Regions from separate parts of the Leuconostoc lactis genome, predicted to be linked through region 1. Evidence: a T-box and tRNA genes for the amino acid it is inferred to sense, from the RefSeq annotation. Region 1 holds a T-box; the other regions hold tRNA genes.
What was found. A T-box is a leader RNA that pairs with one kind of tRNA and senses whether it is charged. The one in region 1 lies ahead of thrS (threonine--tRNA ligase), so its partner is inferred to be a tRNA-Thr.
Positions count from the first base shown of each region.

Region 1 (4,879 bases):
TGGTAAAATTTTCCAGAAACTAGCACATGATTTGTATGTAGCGGCTAAGGCCGGTGGGGCTGATCCTAACATGAATGCGTCATTGCGTTTGGTTGTGGAAAAGGCTAAAGCTGCGAATATGCCAAAAGATAATATTCAACGGGCATTAGATAAGGCGTCAGGCGCCGGTGGTCAAAAGTTTGAAGAAGTAACTTATGAAGGTTATGGGACTGCGGGTGTTGCCATTTTAGTTGAAGCTTCAACGGACAACATCAACCGTACAGTGTCAAGTATTCGTAATTCTTTCAAGCATTTTGGTGGGGCACTTGGGACGAGCGGTTCCGTGGCTTTCCAATTCGATCGTAAAGGTTACTTAGCGATTAACCGTGCTGATTTTCCCGATTTGGATGAAGATACGGTACTTGAAGCAGCATTGGAAGCCGGTGCTGAAGATGTGCAAACACAAGACGAAGTCTTTGAAATTTACACAACGGCAGCTGATTTTCAAGCTGTTGAATCAGCAATGACAGCTGCCGGCTATGTTTTTGAAGAAGCCGAAGTCACAATGATTGCGCAAAATCCAGCTGAAATTTCGGATGAAGATCGTGAAAAGCTAGACAAGCTTGTCGATGAATTAGAAGAAAACGAAGATGTTTTGGCGGTTTACACCACTGCTGACTAAAAAAGAACCTCATTAAGAGGTTCTTTTTTAGTGTTGTGCTTTGGCAGTGGCGATCAATTGCTGTACAAACGCTGTCAAGGCAGCCGTATCAGTTTCGTCTGGGCGTAGATTAACCTTAACGCCTTCAGCGCCTTTAATGGCCTGTGTTTTGGCAAATTGCGCTTCAAATTTTGGCACAGCAACACAGTAATCTGACAAATAGTAGGTGTCGCCTGAACCCGCGACACCATAAACAACGTGGTCTAAGGTGGCGTCGGCCAAATCTTCAAAGAAATCTAAGCCTTCATCCGGCAGTGAGCCTTGATCATAGGTGTAGGGCACCACGACAGCAATATCAACGTCTTCAAATTCGTCAACTTCTGTTTGTGAGATTTCCGTTTTCTTAACGGCGATATTTGCAGCTTCAAACGCTGCGACGACGATGTCTGCGACCTCTTCGTTATTACCGGTAATTGTTGCGTATACGACGTGTGCCTGCATGAGTGTGTTTGTGATGGGGCGGTTAAACAGAACTGTTTGACCGTGTCGCCATATCCTCCATTTTATTGTTAGTCTTTATTATAAAGGAGCAGACGCTAAAATTACAGTTGGAGTTCGTGAATAAAAACACGCAATGTGACAATTTGTTGACAAAACACTAAAATGACTTTACACGTTAAAGGCAAGGCCTTAAGATTAGGAATGGAAATTTAATAAAAAAACCGCGACTTCTTGATAGATTTGCGACCGCTTAGGAGATTACAAATGATACACCAGTTGTTGGCTGAATTTATGGGCACAGCGCTCATGATCATCTTCGGTGTCGGCGTACACGCTGACGATGTCTTGAATCGGACGAAGTACCATGGGTCCGGACACATTTTTGCAATCACAACGTGGGGATTTGGCATTAGCATTGTGCTTTTCGTCTTTGGTGATGTCTTTATCAACCCAGCGATGGCCATGGTGCAATTAGTGCTTGGTCGAATTGACTTTTGGTACTTCTTGGCCGTGAGTGTGGTTGAAATATTGGGTGCTTTGGTAGGTTCCTTAATTGTGTACGTGATGTACGCGGATCAATTTAAGTTATCTGAAAAAGATATTGATCCGGTCATTGTGCGCAACATTTTCTCAACAGCACCGGCAATTCGTAATTTACCACGCAACTTCTTCGTTGAAGCATTTGCGACATTTATCTTTATGACAAGTATTTTGGCCATTTCAGCGCGGGCTGGGGATGTGCCTGGTATGGTACCGTTGGCTGTTGGTTTCCTTGTCTGGGCAATTGGTATGGGTCTTGGTGGTACCACTGGCTTTGCCATGAACTTGGCACGTGATATGGGACCAAGATTAGCTTATGCGATTATCCCTTGGAAAAATCGCACAACGGCTGATTTCAAGTACGGTATCCTTGTACCAGGTATTGCACCATTTGTTGGGGCAATTTTTGCAGCACTATTTTCAAAATACTATTTAGGCCTCTAATCGGCCTTTTTTTATTGGCATGGGTCACTTGTAATTTAGGGTGGCTTCGCTATAATTGAGATACGCTATGAATAAAGAGGAAAAAATCATGACATTAACAGAATCACAATATAATGCTTTGAAAGTGGCTTTTGATAACGGTATTTTAGATCATGACGCCCAAGCAAAAGAAGCACTGGCTATTTTACTTGATGCCGTAGCGCCACAATAATTGTTGCAAAAATAACAAAATGGTGCTAAACTAACTTCAATAACGTTGATAAGGACAACTCAAGTGTTAGCAAGCGAATAGAGAACTCATGGTTGGTGGAAATGAGTGGCTTGTGCAGGCGAGACTACCTTTGAGTGATAGTGAGTAAAGTCTGAAAGCTGTCCGGGTGACACCGTTAACTGTCATTTGAGTGGCACATTTTGTGCTGAACTTGGGTGGTACCACGGTAAAACGTCCCTTTGAGTCGCAATGGCTCAAGGGGACGTTTTTGTTTTTTAAATGTTATCAACGTTTGTCGAAGCACAAACGTCAGTGAAAGGAAATAACGATTATGTCAGAAATTAAGCTTACTTTTCCCGATGGTGCAGTGAAGGAATTCCCAGCAGGCACAACACCATTGGTTGTCGCTGAAAGTATTTCTAAGTCTTTGGCTAAGAAGTCAGTTTCAGCTAAGTTGGACGGTGCTTATGTGGGTATGCATGATGTTATTCCCGCATCTGGTGATTTTCAATTAATTACAACGGCTGATGATGAAGCGTTGGATTTGTTGCGTCATTCTGCTTCACACTTATTGGCACAAGCTTTAAAGCGCTTGCCAAAGTTTGCTAACATGCACTTTGGTGTGGGACCATTTATTGAAAATGGTTTCTATTACGACACAGATAACGGTGCCGGTAACCAAGTGACGGTTGAAGATTTTGCTGAAATCGAAGCCATGATGCACAAGATTGCTAAAGAAGACTTACCAATTGTGTCACGCGAAGTGTCACGTGACGAAGCGTTGGCGATGTTTGCGGATGATCCTTATAAGGTTGAATTGATTTCAGATTTGCCTGAAGATGCGACAATCACAATTGCTGTCCAAGGCGATCATGTTGAATTGGATAAGGGTGGTTTGGTGCCATCAACAGGTTGGTTGAAGCACTTTAAGTTGACATCAGTAGCTGGTGCTTACTGGCGTGGTAAGTCATCTAACCCAATGATGCAACGTGTTTATGGGATTGCGGAATGGAAGCAAGCCGACGTTGAAGCAGAATTGCAACGTCGTGAAGAAGCTAAAGAACGTGACCACCGGACGATTGGTCGTGACATGGACTTGTTCTTTACGAGTCAAGAAGTGGGTTCAGGTTTGCCAGTTTGGTTACCAAATGGGGCAACGATTCGTCGTCAAGTTGAACGCTACATCACCGACAAAGAATTGGCCAATGGTTACCAACACGTGTATACGCCCGTTTTGTCTAACTTGAACTTGTATAAGACATCTGGTCACTGGGATCACTACCGTGAAGATATGTTCCCACCAATGGACATGGGCGATGGCGAATTCCTTGAATTGCGCCCAATGAACTGCCCATCACACATCATGGTCTTCAAGCACAAGCCACGTTCATATCGTGAATTGCCAATCCGGATTGCGGAATTGGGTATGATGCACCGTTATGAAAAGTCAGGTGCGTTGACTGGTTTGTCACGTGTGCGTGAAATGACATTGAACGATGGTCACACATTCGTTGAACCAGAAAAGTTGGAAGAAGAATTCAAGTCAATTTTGACGATGATGATGGAAGTTTACCGTGACTTCAACATCACGGATTACCGTTTCCGTTTGTCATATCGTGATCCTAAAAATACAGAAAAGTATTTTGATGATGATGAGATGTGGGAAAAGTCACAAGCGCAATTGAAGCGTGCTATGGACGACCTTGGTTTGGATTATTACGAAGCCGAAGGTGAAGCAGCCTTTTATGGGCCAAAGCTTGATGTGCAAACAAAGACAGCTTTGGGTAATGAAGAAACAATGTCAACGATTCAATTGGACTTCTTGCTACCAGAACGCTTTAACTTGACTTATATTGGCGCCGATGGGCAAGATAACCATCGCCCAGTGATGTTGCACCGTGGTATTGTCGGTACGATGGAACGTTTCACAGCTTACTTGATTGAAATGTATAAGGGTGCTTTCCCAACTTGGTTGGCGCCATTACAAGTACAAATCATTCCGGTCAACTTGGGTGCGCACGGTGCGTATGCTGAACAAATCAAAAAGCAACTCCAAGACGCTGGTCTACGTGCCAATGTGGAAACAAAAGATGCCAAGATGGGTTACTTGATTCGTGAAGCACAAACGAATAAGATTCCATATACACTGGTTTTGGGTGATTCTGAAGTTGAAGGTCAAACTGTCACAGTACGTAAGTACGGTGAAGAGAAGACAACAACGATGCCAATTGCCGATTTCCAAGCTGAAATTTTGGCAGATGTTGCTAATTATTCACGCAATACTAAAACAAATTAAGCTAAAGCACCTGACGGGTTGCACGTCAGGTGCTTTGCTATTTATGCTGCATCGATCAGATGCTGAAAGTTCACAAAGGAGAAGTTATTGATATCATGTCTGAGACAGTTGGAGACAGACGGCAGTCTACAAAACGTGGCCTCACAAATCGTCACGTACAGTTAATCGCCATTGGTGGTACCATTGGGACGGGTTTGTTTATGGGGGCTGGGCGTTCCATTAATTACGCTGGGCCAGCCATCTTATG
Region 1 covers NZ_CP042420.1:1,079,315-1,084,193, forward strand. Annotated here, with positions in the region: gene FGL80_RS05465 (YebC/PmpR family DNA-binding transcriptional regulator) at 1-661, shown strand, start outside; gene FGL80_RS05470 (flavodoxin) at 689-1,141, opposite strand; gene larD (D/L-lactic acid transporter LarD) at 1,406-2,125, shown strand; gene FGL80_RS09230 (hypothetical protein) at 2,214-2,336, shown strand; T-box leader at 2,373-2,578, shown strand; gene thrS (threonine--tRNA ligase) at 2,668-4,632, shown strand; gene FGL80_RS05485 (amino acid permease) at 4,728-4,879, shown strand, end outside.

Region 2 (4,879 bases), 790 kb from region 1:
TGCATGGTCTGTTTTTGCGCTTGCAAGTGATTTTCCAGCTCAACGGCAGCTTGCTTTTCTTGTTGTTTAAGCCATTCTTCACGGGCTTGCGCTAATTTATCTTCTAAAATATCGGCAATTTTCCCGTTGACAATACTCGTATCAATATTTTGTTCATCCGTGAGATCAATCACATCCCCAGCATGGGCGTCTTGATCAAGGACGAGTTCGGTTTGCGATGCAATATGAAATTTAACTTTTGCCATGATGATCTACCTCTATCAAATGCACATCTCAACGATGCGCTACTGCTTTCATTATAGCAAACCTAGCGCGCGTTCCCGTATCAGTTCGGTCACTAACAATAAAAAAAGCACCTGATAACTCAGATGCTTTGCTTAATCTAATTTTTGATGCCGTTTCCGGTAGAAATAGAGTGGTAGGCCGACTAATGTGGCTAGCACACCGCTCATGGCCAATTGGAACTGCGTCAACAATGTCATGACAATAATGAATACCCCACCCAAAATGGCAATAATTGGAATGACAGGGTAAAGCGGCACACGGTATGGTCGTGGCAAGTCTGGCTCATCGCGACGGAGCTTAATGACCGCCACTAAGACTAGCGTGTAGAAAATCCAGATGACAAAGATTAACATATCCGTTAACATGTCAAAGCCGCCGACAAACATTAAAGCAATTGACACAATCAATTCAAAGATCCCCGCCACATATGGAATCTTAAAGCGGTTTAATTTGAGTAATTGATTTGAAAAGGGCAGACTGTTTTCCAAAGCCATCGCGTAGGGCAAACGCATACCCGTCATCGTGAAGCCGTTCAACGTCCCATAAATTGAAATCAAAATTCCGATGGTAATTAATTTCCCACCAAAGCCACCAAAAATGACTTGGGCCGCATCCATTGCCGTATTTTCGTTGCCTTGAATGTCTTGGAATGGCAAGGCATGCAAGAACGCATAGTTCACCAACAAATAGATAATCATAATCCCAAACAAACCACCCGCAATCGCCCGTGGCAAGTCGCGTGAGGGATGCTTCATTTCACCGGCAATGTTACCGACGTGAATCCAACCATCATAGGCATACATCGTAGCCAACAAACCACCACCCAAAGCAGCGGCCCAACCGCCAACTTCATGTCCTGGTGTCACGGGGAACAACGACACATCGACGCCCCCTGGCTGCAACAACCCAAAGATAATAATTAAGGCCAATGGAATGAGCTTACAGAACAAAGTCACCGCTTGGAACTGGCCGGCCACCTTTGAACCAAGCATGTTAATTAGCGCAACTGAGACCAGTGCGGCAACGCCTGACGGAATAATTGCGCCCGCGCCCAAATGCAACAGATTGGCTACCTGTGTCCCAAAGATGACCCCTTTAGCCGCAATACTCGCTGGGAAATAAATAATGATTTGCGCCCAACCGAGCAAATAACTCGCTAACTTACCGTATGCGCGTTCGATATAAACAAGCATCCCACCGGTCTGTGGCAAGGCCGCTGCCAATTCAGCGCCAGTCAAACCAGCCGCTAAACTAATCAAGCCACCAAGCAACCAGACAAATAACGACATGCTGGTTGAACCCGTGGCTGATGCCACACTTGAGGCTTTGTAAAATACGCCGGCGCCAATCACTGTGCCCATCACAGTTGAGATTGCCGGTATTAATGTCATGGTGCGATTAAGTTTTTGATCCGTCGCCATGTTTATTCCCCTGTTTCACTCTAAAAATAGCATTACATCTTTTTATCATACCAGTTTAAGAATGACAAACCCATAACATTTTTAAATATTTAAACGTTTTTAAACAACCCAAAGGCTCGTGACCACTGTCATAGTTTGACAACCGCCCCACCAATTGATAAGGTAAAGACAATAGGTTGATGATAGGCCACGGTCTGCGTCAACACCGCATCGTTAGCAAAGTTTGGACGTCTAGCTCATGACGTCCACTTTTTTATACAGATGCTAGGACGACATCAGAAAAGGTGGTTTATGACAAGCATTCAAAAACGTGCACTTTATTTACTCGTGGGTTCGCAATTACTGATTATGTTAGGAATCGGCTTGGTCATTCCAGTTGAACCTTATATTAAAACAGAGATGGGCCTCACGGCAATGGATATGGGGATTATGGCGGCCTTATTTGCCGCTGTGCAATTTATCGCCTCGCCCATTATTGGGCGGTTATCTGATAAGTTTGCCCGTATCCCCATCATTGCGGCTGGCCTGTTGCTTTTCGCCATCTCGGAAGCTGTTTTTGCCATCGGTATTGGGCAATCACTCTGGTATCTAAATTTTGCCCGTGTGCTCGGTGGTTTAGCCGCTGCCTTATCGATGCCATCCATTACCGCGTTAGCCGCTGATATGACCACTCTGAAAAATCGTGCTCGCGTGATTGGTTGGTTATCCGCTTCTTTTAGTGGCGGGATTATTTTGGGGCCCGGCATTGGTGGTGTATTAGCCAATATCGACCTTACCTTCCCCTTTTATGGGTCTGCTGTGATGGGCCTGCTCGCCTTCATTGTCTTCATCTGCTTCATGCCAGCTGAATCACAACTACGGTTACATGAAGACCCAACAAAGCCCGATGCTGAGATCACAACCCCAGCGCCTAACTTTTGGTCGGTGGCTTTAGTGATGTTGCTCCTGATGATTTTAGTGGCTTCCTTTGGTCTGGCAGCCTTTGATAATATGTTCTCACTTTATTTCCATGATGTTCGTGGCTTTGATTTAGCGGAAATTGCATGGTTCTTAATCGTCAATGGTGTCATGTCGCTGATCTTCCAAGTCGTCTTCTTTGATGCGTTAGTCCGCCACCTCGGTGAATTACGCGTGATTCGGTTAAGTTTCATCGCTGGTTTTGTCGCCATTATTTGGATTTTATTTGCCCAAAGCAAATGGGAAGTCTTTATCGCTACCTTAATTGTCTTTGTTGGCTTTGACGTCTTACGACCTGCTATTACCACGCTGCTGTCTCACGTTAACGAAGCGCAACAAGGCTTAATTAACGGTCTTAATATGTCTTTGACGAGTATTGGTAACATTGTCGGCCCGATTCTGGGTGGTGCCTTACTTGATATCGACGGTAGTTTACCGTATGCCTTTGTGGCCGTTATTTTAGCCATTTCCAGCGTGTTAACCTTAACCGTTCGATTTAAACCTAAAACCGTCTAACCAGTTGATAGTCAACTGGTTTTTTTGCGACAAAAAAAGCATGATCACTTGGATAACAGTGATCATGCTTTGACGGGATGCCGACGAGAGGATTCGAACCTCCGACCCCAGGTTTACGATACCCGTGCTCTACCAACTGAGCTACATCGGCAAGTGGATAACCTAAAGGTTATCCGATACTCCGACTGCCGGGCTCGAACCGGCGACAACCTGATTAACAGTCAGGTGCTCTACCAACTGAGCTAAGTCGGAATAATTGCTTAACACAACTATTTAATTATGCCAGCTTTGCCATATTTTGTCAACACTTTTTGACGAAAAAATGCGCTAAAAAATGACACAAAAAAAGCAAACCCTCTAAGGTTTGCTTCTCATAAAACTCCGACTGCCGGGCTCGAACCGGCGACAACCTGATTAACAGTCAGGTGCTCTACCAACTGAGCTAAGTCGGAATAATTGCTTAACACAACTTAATTATTATATCGAATAATCTATCGTTATGTCAAGCCTTTTTATCATTTAAATTGAAAATATTTTAACGCATTGTTGGGAACAACAAAACATCACGAATCGTATCGGAGTCTGTTAGCAACATCACTAAACGATCAATTCCGATGCCCAAACCACCTGTTGGTGGCATACCGTATTCCAAAGCTTCGATGAAGTCTTCATCAATGTTTTCGGCTTCATCATTACCGTTTTCGCGTTCTGCCACTTGGGCTTCAAAACGCGCACGTTGGTCGATTGGATCGTTCAATTCTGTAAAGGCGTTACCATATTCGCTACCCATAATGAATAATTCAAAACGGTCCGTAAAGCGTGGGTCTTCCGCATTACGCTTGGCCAATGGTGACACTTCAACTGGGTGACCATAGACAAATGTTGGTTGTACCAACGTGTCTTCAACGAATTCTTCAAAGAACGCGTTGATAATGTGGCCAACACCCCAATACTTTTCGTACTTCACGTGATGTTCGTCAGCCAACTTTTGGGCGTCTTCAACAGACATGTCTTGCCAGAAATCAACCCCTGTTTGTTCCTTGATTAAGTCAACCATGTGCTTGCGGGCAAACTTTGAGCCAAGATCAATTTCTGTCCCTTGGTAAGTAACCTTCAAGTCATCGGAAACAACAGCGGCCGCTGCCTTGAAAATACCTTCCGTTTCATCCATCACGTCGGTAAAGTCCATGTACGCCGCATAAGTTTCCATTGTTGTAAACTCAGGGTTGTGCTTAGGATCCATGCCTTCGTTACGGAAGATACGGCCGATTTCATACACACGTTCATAACCACCAACAACCAAACGCTTCAAGTACAATTCGGTGGCAATACGCATGTACATATCAATGTTGAGCGCGTTGTGGTGCGTGATAAATGGCCGTGCAGCAGCACCACCAGCTTCAGTTTGCAAAATTGGTGTTTCTACTTCCATGAAGTCTTGTGAATCCATGTAAGCGCGAATAGCTGAAATAATCTTTGACCGCAATTGGAACTTCTTGAATGAGTCTTCATTGGCAATCAAATCCAAATAGCGCTTGCGGTAACGTGTTTCCACATCGGCAATACCATGGAACTTATCTGGCATTGGACGCAAAGCCTTCGTCAAATGTGTTAATTCAGTCACCAAAACCGTTAATTCACCGGCTTCAGTCTTCATCATGATCCCCTTAACACCAAGGAAATCACCAAGATCTGCCCGC
Region 2 covers NZ_CP042420.1:289,926-294,804, forward strand. Annotated here, with positions in the region: gene FGL80_RS01380 (DUF2130 domain-containing protein) at 1-245, opposite strand, end outside; gene FGL80_RS01385 (APC family permease) at 378-1,706, opposite strand; gene FGL80_RS01390 (MFS transporter) at 1,998-3,179, shown strand; tRNA gene FGL80_RS01395 (tRNA-Thr) at 3,258-3,330, opposite strand; tRNA gene FGL80_RS01400 (tRNA-Asn) at 3,359-3,431, opposite strand; tRNA gene FGL80_RS01405 (tRNA-Asn) at 3,559-3,631, opposite strand; gene lysS (lysine--tRNA ligase) at 3,715-4,879, opposite strand, start outside.
Region 2: it has a tRNA-Thr gene. The T-box ahead of thrS (threonine--tRNA ligase) is inferred to sense a tRNA for this amino acid. The anticodon was not compared.

Region 3 (4,879 bases), 370 kb from region 1:
AAAGAAGCAGAAGCCAGTTAAACAGCTGTATATGGCAACCGTTTCAGAAAAAGATGGCCGCCTACTCTTTGAAAAACGACCAGATACTGGTTTGTTATCGGGTTTTTGGACTTTCCCGTTGGAAGAAATTCAAAGCATTGAGCAAATTGTCGGTGAACAGCTACACATTAAACCTATTGTGCACGTCTTTACACATCGTCGGTGGGAAATTTGGCTTGTGAAACGAGATTTGCCATTAACTGATAATCGGCAATACTTGACGCCTGACCAGTGGCAGCACCTATCACTGCCCACAGTACAACACAAATTACTGAATGCGTTGGAGGAATAACACACATGTTTCCAAATCCTAAGTTAAAGCAACTCTTTTTTTGGACAATTGAATTATTAGCGCTATCACTGCTGGTGTATATCGTCTCTGGCTTTGACTTTTTGATGCGCCCGATTCAGGTTTTCATTTCGACGGTCTTTGCACCTTTGGTGGTCGCTGGTTTTCTGTATTATATTTTAAAGCCACTGGTCTCACTGATTCAAAAAATAAAAATCCGTGGTAAAGTGATGCCACATCAAGTAGCTGTCGTCATCACATTTTTGGGATTTTTAGCCATGATTGTCGGGGCGCTAGTTGTGTTGGTGCCAACATTAATTCAAGAAATAACGAATTTAGTGAACGCTTTGCCAAGCTTTGTGAATGATGCGCAACGCATCGCGACAGAAGTCGTGAAGAGTGAATGGTTTGATGCGCTTCACTTGTCAGTTGATGTGGAACAAGTTAAAACAGCGGTGGGCAAATACGCCGGTTCGTTTTTGACGGTAACTGCTGGGACGCTCGGCACTGTTGCTTCAACGGTCACAACGGTCACGATCAATTTGGTCACGATTCCAGTCATTTTATTTTATATGTTAAGCGATGGGAATCGCTTGGTGCCCGCCATTCAAAAACTATTTCCTGCACGGCACGCGGAAACAATTTCAGAACTCACCACAAAGATGGATACGACGATTGAAAAATATATTTCCGGACAAGCAATTGAAATGGGCTTCGTTGGTGCCTCAATGGCCATTGGTTATCTCTTAATTGGACAACCTTATGCTTGGTTGCTCGGAATTGTTGCCGGCATTACGAATATTGTGCCTTACCTTGGACCGTGGATTGGTGTGGTGCCAGCCCTCATTATTGCCAGCACACAATCTTGGAAACAAGTGGTGTTGGTGTTGATTGTCATGACGATTGTGCAACAATTGGATGGGAACTTCATTTATCCAAATGTGATTGGTAAAAGTTTGGCGATTTATCCGTTAACGATTATGATTTTATTGATGGTTGCAGGTAACTTGTGGGGCATTGTTGGTATGATTTTGATTGTGCCAGTTTATGCCATCTTACGCGTTGTGGTACAGTTTGCTGCTGAGTTGTTTATACTGACAAAAAGTAAGTAATGTGCTATACTAGATAGTGAGTTTAATCTAGTAGGGGGTTCAGTTATGCAAGCATTTGACTTTGAAAAAAATATTGCCGTATTGGCATCAGCTAAAGGCCAACCAATTCCCTGGCCATCTGGCCCATATCCAGCCTATTCAGTTGATATTTTGGCACTCGCGCAAAGTTACTTTAAGTCAGCGGAATATGATCGTAATTTTGACCGCACATTGCGACAACATGGTTTTCATGAAGGTGTGCCAGAGGCTGTTGTTGCAGAGATTGCCGCCACGTCAGAAGACTATGATTTAGTACGTGCCGTGTTGTCAGCAATCATTCGCGGGGAAAAATACACGCCAGGAATGTGGCAGGTTTTAGTGGAAAATGGGATTTTACTTGATCTCATGACACGGGCCTATCAGTTAAAGCAAAAAAGTGAAATAAAGTCTTGACGAATGTTAGATTTTAAAGTAAACTAATATAGTTGTCTAAGCAACTAAATGCGGGTGTGGCGGAACTGGCAGACGCGCTGGATTTAGGTTCCAGTGCCGCAAGGCGTGCAGGTTCGATTCCTGTCACCCGTACTAAGAGAACAATTTGTTCTCTGGGGTATCTAGTATAACTTAGGTATACTTGAGTACTTGGCGTTGCCGACTTAGCTCAGTTGGTAGAGCATCTCACTAGTAATGAGGGGGTCAACGGTTCGAATCCGCTAGTCGGCATCAAGAAAAGCAGTGATTTTAAATCACTGCTTTTTATTTTGTTCGCTAGTATGTTTTACAATATAGTAAAAATATTATATACTACTAGTATGTTAAACAATATAGTTCTAAAGGTCGTATTCACATGAAGCAAAATAGGTCGAGTCAAATGTTGAAAGGCATTCTACAAGGGATGATGCTCATTATTTTGTCACGAAAACCTGATTATGGCTATGGCATTAGTAAGCAAATGAATGACTACGGCCTAGAAGATATTCCAAAAGGGACAATTTATCCACTATTAGCTGCAATGGAAAGGCGTGGATTAATTATGGGGAAAATGCAACCGTCGCAAGAAGGTCCAGACCGTAAGTATTACTATGTGACACCAGCTGGGGAAGCTGAAAAGCAGGCATTTCTTTTGGAGTGGGATATCTTAGCAAATGTCGTTAATCGCATGATTGATGGGGGGAGAAAAAATGAACACGAATCAAATGATTGAAGAAAATAACCAATTGCGGCAACGTTTAAATGAAGAAAATAAAGCATACTATAATGATTTGCTACTTTATTTGCGCTTTCAAAGTGTCTCGCGTGATGAGGCGCAGATTGAATCCTTCTTACTTGATGTACTACAAGATATTCTTGCTGCCCAAAAAGATGGCCTATCTGCAGTTGATTATTTCGGAAAAGAGCCAAAAGAGGTAGCGGATGCATTTTTGGCAGAAGTACCCAGAAGTTTTTGGGCGGTGGTTAAACTCGCGCTGATAGTTGTCGGGAGTTATATGGGCATTACCATCTTTCCAACATTGACGACAACTGGTAAACCAACTGATGTGGGGGCCATGTTAATTGCTGGATTGTATGCCTTACTAATGGTTATAATACTTTTTAAGTACCTTGCGGTAACGATATATCGTGTATCGACGTGGCGCTTGCATAAGGTGATGCAATGGCTGATTTGGTGTCTGATAGCCATTATTGCTTTAGCGCCGCTATCTTTAATCACTATTTTGGTGAAAACTCCGGTCAGAATATCTCTTGATGGTATTTGGGGGATTGGTGTTATTTTGTTAGGTTGGTTAATAGGCGGAATTGTTTATCTGCGACTGACAGATAAACAGATGTGGACGCCTTTTGTGATTGTAGCGTTGGCCTTTGGTATTATGGGTATTATTGCAAGAATACCGCACTTTGATGCGTTGCTTCGTATTAAATCTGGTCGGTATCTGTACGCTGGGTTAATGGTTATTGTGATGATTGTCTTTTATTTAATGAGTTACTTTGCAGTGAAAAGAATGAAGAAATCAGAATGATAAAACTAAAAACAGCCAAACCATTAATGGTTTGGCTGTTTTTATGTTTTAATCACGGCGTGTTAACTTCACGACGCCTTCCCAACGGGCAGTTTGCGGGAACATATCGATACTTTGAATGTATTCAACTTGATAAGCTTGGGTGAGATCAACTAAATCTCGTGCTAAGGTTGACGCGTTGCAAGAAATATACACAAACTTTTCTGGCTTGGTCCGTAGAATTTCACGACGCAAGGCGGTATCTAAACCAGTGCGTGGTGGATCCACCACGAGGGCATCAGCGATCCAACCTTCTGCTTGCCATTTTGGAAAGAGTTCTTCTGCCGTACCAATTTCATATTTGGCATTAGTGATGTGATTGATTTCAGCGTTAATGTTGGCATCATCAACGGCTTCTGGAATGATTTCCATACCGCGTACTTCACCGACCTTATCTGCCAAACTCAGCCCAATTGTGCCAACACCAGCATAAGCATCCACGAGTTTATCTGCATGAGTCAAATCAAGTGCGGCAAGGGCCTCGTTATAAACAACGGTCATTTGGGTGTAGTTTAATTGCATGAAGGCACGGGGTGACAACTGAAAAGTCTTGCCCATAATCGTTTCTTCGATGTAATCTTTACCCCATAATTTGATGGTTTCCTCACCCCAAACAATGCTTGTTCGGCCAGGATTAAAGTTTTGGAAAATACCCGTGACCTCGGGGAGTGCTTGGTTAATGGCTTCAATTAAAGCGGCATCACCGGGGAAGCCGTCAGTGTTTGTGACAAATGTTAATTGGACTTCACCGGTTGTATGTGACGCACGCGCGACAATGGTTTTGACAGTCCCGCGATTTTTATCTTCGTTATAAATGGAAACGGATAATTTATCAAGCAAATCACGTACTGTCCGCAACACTTTCATGGTTGCTGGATCTTGCGTGTGCACAACAGGCAAATCAACCAAATCATGACTGCTGCGCTTATACATCCCCACGCTCAGCTTATCGCCAATTTTTCGCACAGGGAATTGCGCTTTGTTGCGATACTCATAGGGGTTTGCCATACCAATGGTATCGCGTAAGTCATAATCAGTCCAGCCGCGTGGTTGGAACTTTTCCAGGGCTTGGGCAATCACGTCTTTTTTGAAGGCTAATTGTGCTGGATAAGTCATGTGTTCTAGTTCAAAGCCACCGACTTCATCTGCGTATTCATCGCGTGGGGTTACCCGATTAGGGGACTTTTCACGGATTTTGAGCACTTTAGCTGCGATGTATTTGGGTTGGACATCGGTTACCTTAACGACTGCGACTTCATCAGGTAAAACCCCAGGGACGAAAACGATTTTACGCTTGAAGTAGCCGATACCTTCGCCGTTAATCCCTAAACGCTTAATTGTTAGTGGGAAATTTTGACCAATGCGCACGTCGACCCCATCACCAGTTGCTTGGCGACGATCTT
Region 3 covers NZ_CP042420.1:712,825-717,703, forward strand. Annotated here, with positions in the region: gene mutY (A/G-specific adenine glycosylase) at 1-331, shown strand, start outside; gene FGL80_RS03610 (AI-2E family transporter) at 337-1,440, shown strand; gene FGL80_RS03615 (DUF6508 domain-containing protein) at 1,486-1,872, shown strand; tRNA gene FGL80_RS03620 (tRNA-Leu) at 1,923-2,004, shown strand; tRNA gene FGL80_RS03625 (tRNA-Thr) at 2,070-2,142, shown strand; gene FGL80_RS03630 (PadR family transcriptional regulator) at 2,267-2,623, shown strand; gene FGL80_RS03635 (DUF1129 domain-containing protein) at 2,601-3,437, shown strand; gene rlmD (23S rRNA (uracil(1939)-C(5))-methyltransferase RlmD) at 3,486-4,879, opposite strand, start outside.
Region 3: it has a tRNA-Thr gene. The T-box ahead of thrS (threonine--tRNA ligase) is inferred to sense a tRNA for this amino acid. The anticodon was not compared.